Regions from separate parts of the Acuticoccus sediminis genome, predicted to be linked through region 1. Evidence: riboswitches for the same ligand, from Rfam matches in the RefSeq annotation. Region 1 holds a riboswitch; the other holds the start of a gene.
The links. A riboswitch is a leader RNA that binds a small molecule or an ion and turns the genes downstream of it on or off. The one in region 1 is predicted to bind cobalamin.
Positions count from the first base shown of each region.

Region 1 (7,028 bases):
TCGATGTTCACGTTCGCCCGCTCCTGCCAGAAGCGGTAGTTCGCGTCGAGGCTCGCCTGATGCATCGGCCGGCGCGTCAGGCGCACACCGCGCGCGTCCTCGCCGTCGGTGTAGGTGTAGCTCCCCCGGAGCGTGAGTCCCTCGACGGGCGTCGCGGCGACCGCGAGCTCCACGCCGTGGATCTCGGAGGTGCCGGCGACGTTCACCGACGTCTCGCCGCTCCCCTGGATGAGGTCGGTGATGCGCTGGTTGAAGTAGGTCGCCTGGACCATCAGCCGCTCGCGCCAGAGCCACTGGTCGATGCCGACGTCCCAGCCGGCCGCCTCCTCCGGCTTCAGGTCGGGGTTGCCGTGGTAGGTATCGGTGTAGCCGTAGAGCTCGAAGAGCGTCGGGTTCTTGACGCCGGTGCCGTAGCTCGCCCGCAGTTTCGTGCCGGTCTCGTCTATGTTGTAGGCGGCGGTGAGGCGGTAGGTGGTGGCGTCGTCGAACAGCTCGTTGACGTCGTGGCGCAGGCTCCCGGTCAGGAACAGCCGGTCCCAGACGCCGAGGCGGTACTGGCCTACCACGCTCGTCTCGCCGACGGACCGGTCGAACGTGGAGTAGCCGTCCACCTCCGCCGCGTCGATCTGGTGCTCCAGGCGGAACGTGAGATCGTGCGTGGCCGACGCGGCCGGCGTCTCGAGCGAGAGGTCCGACTGGTAGTCGAACTTGGTGCGGGTGCCGAGGTAGGAACTCGTGACGATGCCGCCGTCCAGATAGTCGTTGTCGAACCGGGAGCGGGCGACGCCCGCGGTGTGGCGCCAGCGTCCGTCCCAGAGGTCGAGCCGGGCCTGGGCGCGGCCGAAGAGCTGCAGGCCCTCCGAGCTTCCGTCCCCGTCCACCGGGCCGATCCCGCCGATGAAGTCGTCGCTCTCGGCGCTGTAGGAGGTGAGCCTGCCGACGGCGTCGAACCGCAGCGCCTCGATGGGCTGGAAGCCGATCTTGCCGAAGGCGGTGACGTTCTCGTAGCCGTCCTTCTCGTGGTTGCCTTTCCACTCGGCGGCGCTGGAGAAGCCCTCCGTGCGGAGCCCGCCGAACGAGGCGAAGTAGTCGAACTTGCCGACGCTGCCGCCGGCCGAGAGCCCGCCGGAGGCGGTTGCGCGCGTCCCCCCCTCGAAGAAGCCGGATGCCGTCGGGGTCCCGTCGGCGCGCCGGGTGACGATGTTGACGACGCCGCCGATGGCGTCCGACCCGTAGAGCGCGCTTTGCGGACCGCGCAGGACCTCGATGCGGGCGACGCCCTGCGTGAGGAGGTGCGCGAAATCGAACTCCGACCCGCCCGACGGATCGTTGACCTCGATGCCGTCGATCATGACGAGGGTCTGGTTGCTCTCCGCGCCGCGGATCCTGAGCTGCGTCTGGTTGCCGACGACGCCGGTGCGGTTGACGGTAACGCCCGGGACCGTGCGCAGGACGTCGGCGACGACGCGGACCTTGCGGTCCTCCAGCTCCGTCTCGTCGATGATGGTGACGGCGCTGCCGACGGCGCGCTCGGCGGTCGGGGTGAGGTTCGACGTCACGACGATCTCCTCGAGGGAGATCACGCCGGACGTTCCGTCCTGAGCATAAGCGGGGGCATGGGCCGGGATGGCGGCGAGCGCGGCGGCGCAGGCAAGCGGGAGAGCGAATCGGCTGGAACAACCGAAGACGGGTTGGCGCATCGGGACCTCGTGCGGCACGTACCAAAACGTCACCGCGATCGAAGGCCGTCCGGACCCCGCCGCCTGGCGAACGTCCGCACCGATCATCTCCCGTCGACACACCCCGTCCGACGATCCCGCGCGTGACCGCTATGCGACGGCAGGTCTCCTGGCTCGCGGGTCGTCCGTCTCGCGTCGCCTTCCCAGACCTGACCGGCCCAGTGGCATGTCGACGGAGACGTCACCGCTCACAGTTGCGGGGGCAGCCGCAGAGTCCGGCCAAAGCCATCACTGCGTTCCCTTTTGATCCTCGGAAGGAACCGTCGCGCGGAAGGTCACATACTTGATCCGGGGGCGCAACGATCTGAACGCGTTGCGCAACGGACGTGACACTTCGGCCACGTCCGCCATGGAGGACCGGGCGCCGCCCGGCCATTGCCGCTATTTGGCGGTGTGGTTCATCCCCTCATGATCCATTCCGCCGTGCTTCATTTCACCGTGCTTCATTTCACCGTGGTTCATGCCGCCGTGACCGCCGCCGGCCGGCTTGGTGGCGCCGATGGGTGCGACCTCCATCATGAGCTCCACGGGGCCGGCATGCTCGAACCGGAGCGTGATCGGCACCGTTTCGCCGGCCTTGGGCGCACCGGAGAGGCCCAGCATCATGAGGTGGTAGCCGCCCGGCGCCAGCGTCACGGTCTCGCCTGCCGGTATGACGAGGCCGCCTTCGACCTCCTGCATCGTCATCACCCCGTTGGTGACCGCCATCTCGTGCACCTCGACGGTCCTGGCGAAGCCGATGGTTCCGCCGAGGAGCGTGTCGTCGGTGTCGCCGGTGTTGGTCACGGTGAGGTAGCCGCCGGCGACCGACGCCCCCGGAGGCGGCTGGCGCATCCATACGGTCTCGATGTCGAGCGTCGCGGGCACGGCCGCCGCCTGCTCGCCGTGAGCATGACCCTGACCATGGCCGTGCGCGGGCGCGGGCGCGTCGGACGCCGCGATGGTGACCGTCGGCGCGGGGTGGTCGATGTCGTGCGCGTCCTCGCCCGGCGCGGCGACGTTGACCCAGGCGACCTGCCCGTCGGGGCACTCCTGCACGACCTTGAAGGGCAGCACGGTACCGGCCTCGAAGCCCGTGATGCGGCCGCGGAAGACGAACTCGTCGTAGTACTCGTCCGGCAGATCGCCGCCGCTCCACACCACTTCGGTGACGCCCGACGAGACGTCGCTGCCCCACAGATCGTAGGTTCTGGCGTAGTCGGACGTCTTCGTCGACAGCGTCCAGCCGGCCTTCGGCATCGGCTTCACGTCGATGAAGCCCTCCGGGATGCGGACGGAGACGGTGTTGGTGGGCTGGCCGTCGCAGCCGTGCGGAACACGCAGGACCGCCTTGTAGGTCGAGTTGGCCGGCGCTTCGCCGATCTCGAACGTGGCGTGGGAGAGCGCAGGCAGTGTCGTGGCGAGGAGCGCGGCGAGCGCCGTCGCCCCGCCCAGAATGCGGGTGTTGGACATGGTTTTCTCCTGAGGAAACGAGCAATTTGCCGGACGCCGCGGTGCGGTCCGGACGACGTGCAGTCGTGTCTCAGGAGATCGGTGGAGCCCGGATGCGGAAGGCATGCGGCGCGGCCGGTCCCGTGACCGCGGCGACGAGGCGTGACGGCTGCTGCGTGCCGGGAGCGGCGCGGACGGTCAGCGTCGGCACCGCCTCCGGCATCAAGGCGACGACGGCGGAGAAGCAGCAGCTCTGGAACCGGGGACCGGTGGTCTTGCCGCCGGCATCCGGCGTGACGGGGCCGGCGCCGTGACAGATCAGCCCCGGCGACAGCACCCCGACGCTGAAGGCCGGGATCCACACGTTCGCGAACAGCAGGACGGCGCAGAGCGTGACGAGCGGCCGCCGAAGCGCCCGAAACGCCGCCGGGACCGACATCCGGTCCGCCGCTATGTCATGCCGCTGCCCCATCGCGCGGAACCCCTAACAGCTTTGCTCCGCACTGTCTCCGCTGCGTTCCGACACGCCCTGCCGCCCGTTCACGTTTTTCCCGCACCGGCCCGGAAGCCCCCTATGGGAGTGGGTCGGCGGACGAAGCGGTGCGAGAGATAGTATGGCCCATCATCGACCCGGCTCACGGGCGCGGAATGGGTCACGAAGCGCAACCGTCGGCACGAAAAATCACGTCGAAGTTCTAAAATCGATCGAAAATGCTGATTCTGACGCAATAATTTTAAATCGTATGCGCGTGATTCACGGTTGTGTCACGCTGCATTGCGCCACCCGGGCCTAACGTTCCCTGGCATTCAGATTGTCCAGATGGAGCGCTGACGATGCGTGTGCCGCCCTCGGGAGACACCGACTGTCGTCCGACCTCCGACTTGGGAGGACAGGCTATGAACGTGATCCCCTTTCCCCAGAAGGCAGACTTCGTCGCCGTCGCAGTCCCCGGATATGATGGTCTCGACGACGGGACCGGCGCGCGCGGCGCCACCGGGCTCGCCCCGGGCACACCGGGCCGATGCGGGTCCATCGTGGCCCGTCTGATGCGCGGCCTGCTGCAGTGCGACGCGGCGTCGGCACGGCGCCTGATCGCCACCGGCCTCTTCGCCTACGGCGGTCCGGACGGCGTGCGGCCGGTCGGCGCGGCCGTCGAGCGGCGCCTCGCGGATCTGGCCGAGTCGCAGGCGCGGGGCGTGCGCTGCAACGTCGTGATCGGCGACGTGCAGGCGATGCTGGTGGTCGAGACCTTTCCCGACCCGGACGGAGCGGAACGGCACGGCCTCATCGTCCGCCCGCTCGTCCCGGCGCCGTGGACCACGGCGGCGCTGATGGACACCTTCTCGGTCACGCAGCGGGAGGCGGACATCGCCCTCGGCCTCCTCGCCGGCCTGTCGATCAACGCCATCGCGAAACGGTTCGCGCTGCGCTCGACCACGGTACGCCAGTACCTGAAGTCGATCTACCTGAAGACCGGAACATCGAGCCAGGCGCAGCTCGTCGCCCTCCTGAACGGCGCGTTCGCGGACGCGCGGACCGGCGAATGGCCGGTGCGCGAGGACGATCTCTCGGAGACCGGCCGGTGAGCGGGGACCGCGACGAACAGCCGTGGCTCGACGAGACCGGCGGGCTGACGGGGCACGACGACTGCGGGCGGCTCGTCTTCCTGTGCGAGCTGCCGCGTCCGCCCCGGCCCGGCGGTGAGCCGGCCGGCCCCGCCCCCTTGGGCTGGAGCACAAGTGCCGCGCTCCCTCCGGAGGTGCCGGCCATTGCGCCGTGTGCCGTGCCGTCGCCGTGGCTCGTCGTGCAATCCTCGGCGGAACAGCGTGGGATGCGCGACGCCATGGACCTGCTGCGGCGGGTCATCGAGACCGGGCGAGGCGCGCAGGCCGCGGAGCTCCTGACGAAGCGGCCGTCCGATGTGCCGTAAGTGCGGTGGCCACGAGCCGGTGTGGGATGCGACGCTGGTCTCCTCCCGCCTGACCGGACCGTCCCGGATCGGGCGGCGCGACCTTGCCCTGCCGATCGTCTGCCGGCCGCAGCGCCGGACGGACAGCTGCCCCTCCATTCATCCGCCCGGCCCCGTGGCCCGGTGCTCCGACCGCCGCCGCCAGCCCCTCGCCGCGGTCTAGGACGCGTTGCCCGGCTCCTGCCCGCGCCCCGTCCGGCGTGGCAGGACGCGTCCGTCCCGGGCCATCCCCGCCGCGCCGTACTCGCGCGCGATCTCGATGAACGCGGCGACCTCCGGCCGCGCCCGGATGCGCTTGCGGAACACGAGGTGCTCGTGGAGGACGAGGCTCATCTCCGCCTGATGGATCGGCAGGTAGTGCAGCCGCGGGTCCGGCGGACACTCCGACATGGCAAATGCCGTCACGCCGATCTTGGCCGCCACCGCCTCGCGCAGCGCCTCGCGGTCGCCGATCTCGACGGTCTCGCGCGGACTGATGCCGAGCTGCGCCAGCGCCTGCTCCACGAGGCCGCGGGTGCGCGAGCTCGCCTCACGCATGAGCAGCACCTCGTCTTCCAGCACGCCGACGCCGACGTGGCGCATCCGCGTCAGCGGGTGGTCGCGCCAGACGCAGAGGGCAAGACCCTCGCTCTGAAGCGGCAGGCCGATGAAGTCGACGCCGAGGGTCGGCTCGACGGTGATGCCGACATCCGCCTCGCCATCCTCGAGGCGGGCCATGATGGTCGCCTTCGACGCGACGGTGATCGACACGGCGACATTTCGATGACGATCCCGGAAGCGCTTGAGGAGCCGGACCGAGAGCGGCGGCGAGTCGGAGACGACGCGCAGATGCCCGCCGTCGAGGCTCCCTTCGTTCGCGAGCGCGTCCTCCACGTCGGCGGCCGCGCGCATCATCCGCTCCACCGCGGCGAAGACCTGCGCGCCATCGGCAGTCAACACCAGACCGCGCCCGCGCCGCTCGAAGAGGCGCACGTCGGCTTCCGCCTCCAGCGCCTTCAGATGCTGCGAAATCGTGGGCTGCGAAACGTTCAGCATGTGCGCCGCGCGACCGACCCCGCCTTCCCGAAAGACGTAATAGAAGGCGCGGATCTGCGCGAAATTCATAGTCTCAGCCTATATGATGACGAAAGATAATCGATTTGTCCTAACAGCCAAAATGTCAATTGTCGCCTCCGTTAAGCACCGCTCGGAAGAGCAGAAGGAGGCGTTTCATGGCGCGCGTGTACAATGGCGTCGTGCTGGGCACGACGAGCGAGCTCTCCGTCCCCGGCATCAACGGCGACGTCGCCGACATCCTGAAGGCCGACGCCCTGCCGGCCGACCAGTCGCTGCGCATCCGCCCGTCAGAAGCGACGGTCAGCACCTGGGTCCTCGGCATCGACCTTTATGTCCCGGTGACGAGCGCGAGCTACATCGGCCTCGCCCAGGCGGGCGCGGACAGCGCGGACGGCGACCTCTTCCTGCACGACAACGGCGCCGGCGCGCTGGGTGTCGGGATCTCCGGCCAGTATGACGGCGCGGTCGAGTTCGATACGTGGACGCGCATCGTCGTCGCCGTCACCGAGGTGGACGGCGAGACGGTGCTGGAGAAGTACGTCGACGGCGAGCACGTCGGCACGCAGTCGATCGGCACCAGCGACCGCTTCGACATCTCCCCGGCTCTGGGGCTCACCCTCTTCACCGACAACGACGGCGAGACCGCGCCGCTATCGGTCTCCGGCGTCTTCTTCTCCTCGGACCTGTCCGACCTCGACGCGCTGCTGGCGGCGGGTGCGACGGCGGACGCGGAAGGCTTCCTGACCGGGGCCCCATCCGAAAGCGCCGTCGAGATCGACTTTGCCGGCGCCGACGTCGCGCCGCGCTACGGCGACGCGGCCGTCGACCTCGA
Region 1 covers NZ_QHHQ01000004.1:251,678-258,705, forward strand. Annotated here, with positions in the region: gene DLJ53_RS19340 (TonB-dependent receptor plug domain-containing protein) at 1-1,700, opposite strand, end outside; cobalamin riboswitch at 1,822-2,019, opposite strand; gene DLJ53_RS19345 (DUF1775 domain-containing protein) at 2,121-3,191, opposite strand; gene DLJ53_RS19350 (DUF2946 family protein) at 3,262-3,609, opposite strand; gene DLJ53_RS19355 (helix-turn-helix transcriptional regulator) at 4,068-4,757, shown strand; gene DLJ53_RS19360 (hypothetical protein) at 4,754-5,101, shown strand; gene DLJ53_RS19365 (LysR substrate-binding domain-containing protein) at 5,300-6,244, opposite strand; gene DLJ53_RS19370 (hypothetical protein) at 6,352-7,028, shown strand, end outside.

Region 2 (7,028 bases), on a different contig from region 1:
CGGCAGTCCATCGAGGGCGACACTCTGGGACAGAACTTGCGGATTGACGCGCATTATGCCTCGCCGATTAGCACCGCTCCCCCGCAGCGGCGGTGCCACATTAAGAAAGTGTTACGTCACTATGCAATGAAGAATATCGCTTGAACGCCCTGAAACAGGGCGGTGTCGGCCTGCGGCGCAGACCGACCGTCATTTTTGCAACCGCTCAGCGGATGACCACGACCTTGGTGCCGACCTTTACGCGCTCGTAGAGGTCCACGACGTCCTCGTTGCGCATACGGATGCAGCCGGAAGACACCTCGTGGCCGATCGTCCAGGGCGCGTTGGAGCCATGGATGCGGTAGAGGCTCGACCCGAGATACATGGCGCGCGCGCCGAGCGGGTTGTTCGGCCCCCCTTCCATGTAGGCGGGCAGCTCGGGCTGGCGCTTGCGCATCTGCGGCGGCGGGGTCCAGCCCGGCCACTCGGCCTTGCGGGAGATGCGGTGCGTCCCGGCCCACTGGAAGCCGGGGCGGCCGACGCCGACGCCGTAGCGCTTGGCAACACCGCCGGGCATCGCGAGGTAGAGGTACTTCTCCTCCGTGTCGATGACGATCGTGCCCGGCGCGTAGCCGCTGAAGGAGACTTCCGTCGGCAGGAACTGCGGGTCGATCTGCAGCGACGGGGCGGCCGGCGCGACGGCGGCCTGATGGATGATCGTGCGCTGCTGCTCGGCGACGGTCGGCTCGAGCGGCATGACGCGCCCGCCCACCATCCGGTAGACCGGGGCGGACTGGGCGGCCGCGACGGCGCTCACATTGCCCCGCGGCCGGGTGACCGACGTCACCGTCGTCGAGGCGGGCGCACGGCCGACGGGCGACGCGGCGACGGCGGCGCGCCTCTGCGTCGTCGGCGTCACGCCGACGGTCGTGCCGTTCTGCATCTGGTGTTCGCGCAGCGTCTGGATCCACCAGGCTCGCTCACTGTCCGCGGCTGCGGGATAGATCGAGCCCAGCATGAGCGCGGCGCCGATCGCGCCGCTCGTCAGATAACGGTAACGTTTGGACATACGGCACAACCCCTCGCTCTGCGGACTGCTCTTCGCATACGCCACCATGATATGTTCGCCCTGGGTCAGAACTCCTACTCACAGTGGCGAGAGGAAGTTTAATTTCCGGCGATTGTGGCGAAATAGTTACGGCGGGGTAAAAGATGCGTGAGCTGCAATGGCCGGGCGCGTCGCCATGATTGACGGCAGCCGGGTCCTCGCATCGGCGATCACATCCGGCAGGACGGCGGCGACTTCGTCGATCCGCATGCCCGGACGCACCCGCGGGTCGTACAGCATGTTCAGGATATACCAGTCGAACACACCGAAGACGTTCACCTCGGACGAGTCGTTGAAGATCGAGTCCGGCAGGTCGTCGCTGTCGTTGGCGGGCCCGAGGCTTTGCGAGATCTCCTCGACCATGCAGTGGGAGAGCGGCACGAAGCCCTCGTCCGCGACGAGGAAGACGAACGCCCGCTCGATGCCGGACGGGCGCGCCGCGATCACCGCCGAGCAGGCGTTCTCCTCGAGGAACCCGGTATCGACGCCCGGCCAGACCTCGCTGCGGATCGTCGGCACGTAGTCGTTCCGGTCGACCATGAAGATGACCATGTCGGCCATCCGGGGCGCCGCCGCCTCGCTCAGCGTCAGCCCGTCGACGGCGCGCGACAGGTCGCGCAGGAACGCGCGGACGCTCCCCGAGTAGTCCTCGTTGGCCATCGAGACGATGGAGTAATGGACCGGCCCTTCGAACTTCTTGACGACGCTCGCCGCCTCGAGATCGCGCGCCGTGTTGCCGACCTCCGCGCCGAAGACCGTCAGCATGAAGCCGTCGATCAGCTCCGCGTTCGAATAGGGCGTCTGCGCCAGCAGGGGCTGCGTGGCACCGGCGACGACCGCCAGGGCGAGCGCGAGGCGGCGCAGGACGCGGCGGGTGGCCGCGCGCACCGCCCGCCCGCTCATGCCGCGAGCCCGGCGTTCTGGCGGATCGCGTCGATCGCCGCGCGCCGCCGCTCGGTCGGCCATTCGTTCGTCGACTGGATGAGGACCGCGACGTGGTCGTCGGCCAGCCCGTTGACGAACGCCGAATAGCCGGACGGGTCGGACGTGTCGAACACCCAGTCGCCGAGGCAGAAGCTCCGCGGCGTCTCGTAGTGGCCCGTGTCGCCCTTGATCACGTGCCGGCAGTAGGTGCCGTAGATGACGTATTCGGCGAACGAGGTCTGACCGAGGAGCACCTCGTGGTAGGGGCGCCCGGCGGTCGCCTCGATCCGGTCGCGCACCTCGGCGAGACGGTCCCGCCGCCAGCAGATCCCGGCACCGATGTAGTTGTCGTTGGCGAACGGGAAGCGGTCGATGCCGAGGAGATCGCAGGCGACGTCCTGCCACCGCGTGTACTGGTCCACCCACTGGTAGATGCAGTCCGGCTCGTACAGGAAGCGCAGCTTGCCGTCCCGGACGAACGTGTCCGTGCCGAAGGGGCGCACGAAGGCGATGTCGGAGTCGACGAAGACGAAGCCCTCCGCGTCCGACACCCGGTGCGCCGACATCTTGACCACCTGCTGGACCAGCCAGCCGCGCGTCACCCTGAGCTTCGGCGTCAGGTAGAGCGTGCGGATGCGCTTGTGCCAGACGCCGGGGATGCCGATCCGGGTCGGGAGCGGCAGCTTCCAGAGCGTCGTCGGCAGCACCTCCTCGTCCGTCATGATGCGCCGGCGAGGGCCGGCGAGCGGGGCGAACAGGGCCTTGTCCGCCTCCGGGACGATGAGGACGTGCTCGATGTCGTCGGCGAGGTAGGTGTCGATCGAGCGGCAGAGGTCGACGCACAGCGGGTGGTCTCGGCTGAAGCTCGGCGTGATCAGCGCGAGGCGCATGGTGCCCGACTCTCCTCCCTCCGGCGCGCGGCACGGTCGCCCGGGCCATCCGCCCCCGGCGATGTCGAGGGCGGCGATGCCAAAGTATGTCTCGTCTGAAACGCACGGCAAGCGCCGGCGGCCGTTTGGCCACAGGCGCTGCGCGGGTCAGGACGATCGTCCTGACCCGTGGTCGTCCGGGCGATTACTGCGGTAGCTGCCCGTCGACGCCTTCGATGTAGAAGTTGAGGCCGAGGAGTTCGCCGTCGCTCGCCTCCTGCCCCTCCGCCAGCCACACCGAGCCGTCCTGCTTGTTGATCGGGCCGGTGAACGGCTCGAGCGCGCCGGAGGCGATCGCGTTCGCCGTCTCTTCGGCCTTCGCGGCGACCTCGGGCGGCATGTTGGTGTAGGGCGCCATGGAGACGTTGCCCTCGGCGAGGCCGTGCCAGGTGTCCTGCTGCTTCCAGGTGCCGTTCATCACCGCGCCCACCTCCTCGATGTAGTAGGGCGCCCAGTCGTCGACGATCGCGGTGAGCTGCGTCTCGGGGCCGAACTCGATCTGGTCGGAGGCCTGGCCGAAGGCATGCACGCCGCGCTCGGCCGCAACCTGCATCGGCGCGGTCGAATCGGTGTGCTGGGTGATGATGTCGACCCCCTGGTCGATCAGCGCGCGCGCCGCGTCCGCCTCCCGCGGCGGGTCGAACCAGGTGTTCACCCAGATGACCTTCAGCTTGAAGTCCGGGTCCACGGACTGCGCGCCGAGGAGGAAGGCGTTGATGCCGCGCACGACCTCGGGGATCGGGAAGGAGGCGATGTAGCCGGCGGTGCCGGTCTTCGACACCTGCGCCGCGATCTGGCCGATCACGTAGCGGCCCTCGTAGAACTTCGAATTGTATGTCGAGACGTTCGGATACTCGCGCTTGTAGCCGGTCGCGTGCTCGAACTTGATGTCCGGGAAGCGGCGGGCGACGCGGTTGGTGGCGTCCATGAAGCCGAACGACGTCGTGAAGACGATGTCGCAGCCCGACCGTGCCAGACGCTCGATCGCCCGCTCCGCGTCCGCCCCCTCGGCGACGTTCTCCAGATACGCGGTCTCGACCTTGTCGCCGTACGCGGCCTCGACGGCGAGGCGGCCCTGGTCGTGCTGGTAGGTCCAGCCGAAGTCACCGATCGAGCCGACGTAGACGAAGCAGGCCTTCGTCGGGTCCTGAGCGCTGGCGGGGCCGGTCATCAGAGCGGCGGCGGCGGTCAAAGCGAGGAGTGGCGCAAAACGCGTCATGTCGGGCTCGTCTGTTGTGATGTCACGCGACGTTACCGTCCGCCGACGCAAAATGGAAAGAGCAGCCTATGCGTTATCGTTAGCTTCGTCGCGCCGTGTCCACCGACAGCGCGGCCGTGATCACCGTCCCGGGAACTAAGGCTTGCATCCTGGACCCGCCTGCGGGATTTTGTCCCGCGATGGCTCCCGCTCCGGCAGACGCATGGGGCGGGTGAAAAGGGAACACGGTGTGGCGTACCCAACAGGGACCGAATCCGTGGCTGCCCCCGCAACTGTGAGCGGCGAGCGACATCCCGTGACACCACTGGCGGCACCCCGAAGGGCGCGGCTGGGAAGGTGGGATCGAGCAGCGACCCGCAAGCCAGGACACCTGCCATCGGCCGTGCGGGCTCCCGCCCGCGTCCTCGAACCCCGTTTGCACGGTGGGTGCAGAAAGGTGGAACCATGCATATCGAACCCGGCGTCGTCTACGGCGCCAAGATGGCGCTTGCCGTCGGAACAGCGGCGGCTTCGGCCGTCATCGGCGCGAAGCTCGCGCTCGACACGATCCGCCAGGACGGCCCGGTCGCCTTCCTCACGCGATCCGTCCTCGCGACCATCGCGGTCTTCGTCTTCTTCGAGGTGCTGCCGCACTATCCGGTCGGCGTCTCCGAGGTGCACCTCATCCTCGGCTCGACGATCTTCCTGATCTTCGGCGCCGGTCCGGCGGCCATCGGCCTCGCCGGCGGCCTCCTCATCCAGGGCCTCTTCTTCGCCCCGTACGACCTGCCGCAGTACTTCATCAACGTCACGACGCTCATCGTGCCGCTCGGCGCGGTCAGCCTGCTCGCCAAGCGGATCATCCCGGCGAAGACCCCTTACGTCGAGGTGAGCTACGCTCAGGCGCTGGCGCTGTCGACGGCCTACCAGGGCGGCATCGTCGCCTGGGTCGCCTTCTGGGCGTTCTACGGCCAGGGCTTCGGCGCCGAGAACCTCGCCAATGTCGCGAGCTTCGGCGGCGCATACATGCTGGTGGTGCTGATCGAGCCGCTGGCCGACCTCGCGGTGCTCGCCGCCGCAAAGACCGGCGCCAGCCTCCTCGGCGGTACCGCGCTGGTCAACCGCCGCGTCTACAGCCCGGCCTGAGGCCGCCCGGCGGGTGCTCCGGCACCCGCCTTTCTTCGTCCGGCCCTTCTTCTTCGGCCCCGTGTCGAAGCGAGGACGGGCCCACCCACGGCCCCCCTCCTCGCTCAGGTCGCCGCCGGCGCCTCCCGCGGGGCGAGCGGCTCCGGCGCCACCTCCGGCCATGGATCGGCCAGGAGCCTGCCGTGCACGCGCCCGCGCATCGGCCGCTGCATCAGCCGGTGCCGCTCGACCGGGCCCGGCATGACGATCTCGTCCCACACCTGCTCGAAGCCGGACGGCGCGTAGAACGCCGGGTCGCCGACGAGAACCAGTGCATCGGCCATCGTTGCCGCGGCGGCCTCGATGGAGCGGGTGAGCAGCGTCCGGCCGATGCCCTGCTTGGCCGCCGTCTCGGCGACCGCCAGCGGGCCGAGAAGGTAGGCCGGCCGTCCCCCCACCATCACCGCCGTCTGGCGGATCGCCCCGATGACCAGCCCGCTGCGGTCGGCCACGAAGGAGACGCGCGGGTCGTGCGCGATCCCCTCGCGCAGCCGGTAGGCGGTTCGCGAATAGCGGCCCGGGCCGAACGCGACGCGGTAGATCGCCTCGACGGCGTCGTCGTCGTTTTCGGTTTCGGGGCGGATGACGAGGTCGGGAGGAGGCGGACGCCCGTGCATGGTCGGTGGCTCTGGCAACGGCCGGCCCGTCAGCGAATGGGGCTCTCGGTCATGGCCGAGGCGCCTAACACGGGCGCGCCGGCCAAACAACCGGTCGCGCGGTCATGCCGGCGGACGCGCGCGGTCAGGCGCGCCCCTCCTCCACCGCGTGGCAGGCGGCCATGCCCGGCCCCGCCGCCAGCAGCTCCGGCCGCTCGACACGGCAGCGCTCGTTGGCGAGCGGGCAGCGCGGGTGGAAGGCGCAGCCGGGCGGCGGGCTGATCGGGTTGGCGATCTCGCCCACGACCGGGACCCTCTCGCGGCCCGACATGTCGAGGTCCGGCACCGCGCCGAGGAGCATCTGCGTATAAGGGTGGCGCGGCGTCTCGAAGAGGCCCTTGGCCGGCGCCACCTCGGCCAGCCTGCCGAGGTAGAGGACGCCGATTCGCGTCGCCATATGCCGCACGACCGCGAGGTCGTGGCTGATGAAGAGGTAGGTGAGATCCTCCGCGTCCTGGAGGTCGCGCATCAGGTTGAGGATCTGCGCCTGCACCGAGACGTCGAGCGCCGACGTGGGCTCGTCGCAGACGAGGAAGGTCGGGCTCGAGGCCATCGCCCGGGCGATGCAGATGCGCTGGCGCTGCCCGCCGGAGAACTCGTGCGGGAACTTCTGCCCGTCGCGCGGGTCGAGGCCGACGCCGGTGAGGATCTCCGCCACCAGTTCCGGCACGCTGCGCCCCTTGGCGCGGCCGAAGGCGCGGATCGGCTCGGCAATGATCCTGTCCACCCGCATGCGCGGATTGAGGCTCGCGTAGGGGTCCTGGAAGATCATCTGCATCCGCCGCCGGAGCTGGCGCAGCGCGGCAGAATCGCGCCCCACCGGGACCCCCTCCACCACGACCTCCCCACGGGTGGCCGACAGCAGGCCGACGACGATCTTGGCGATCGTCGACTTCCCCGACCCGGACTCGCCGACCAGTGCGAAGGTCTCGCCATGGCGGATCTCGAACGAGACGTCCGACACCGCCTGAAGGAGCTGCTTCTTCTGGAAGTTCACCACCCGGTCGAGCCAGGGTGCCGACACGTCGAACACCTTGGACAGGTGCTCG
Region 2 covers NZ_QHHQ01000001.1:1,418,400-1,425,427, reverse strand. Annotated here, with positions in the region: gene DLJ53_RS06170 (Crp/Fnr family transcriptional regulator) at 1-54, opposite strand, end outside; gene DLJ53_RS06165 (L,D-transpeptidase) at 206-1,048, opposite strand; gene DLJ53_RS35125 (DUF2927 domain-containing protein) at 1,175-1,990, opposite strand; gene DLJ53_RS35120 (DUF6492 family protein) at 1,987-2,901, opposite strand; gene DLJ53_RS06155 (BMP family ABC transporter substrate-binding protein) at 3,086-4,159, opposite strand; cobalamin riboswitch at 4,323-4,551, shown strand; gene DLJ53_RS06150 (energy-coupling factor ABC transporter permease) at 4,604-5,284, shown strand; gene DLJ53_RS06145 (GNAT family N-acetyltransferase) at 5,389-5,940, opposite strand; gene DLJ53_RS06140 (ABC transporter ATP-binding protein) at 6,065-7,012, opposite strand.
Region 2: it holds a riboswitch for cobalamin, as region 1 does, so the genes downstream of both, DLJ53_RS06150 (energy-coupling factor ABC transporter permease) here and DLJ53_RS19340 (TonB-dependent receptor plug domain-containing protein) in region 1, are expected to answer to the same signal.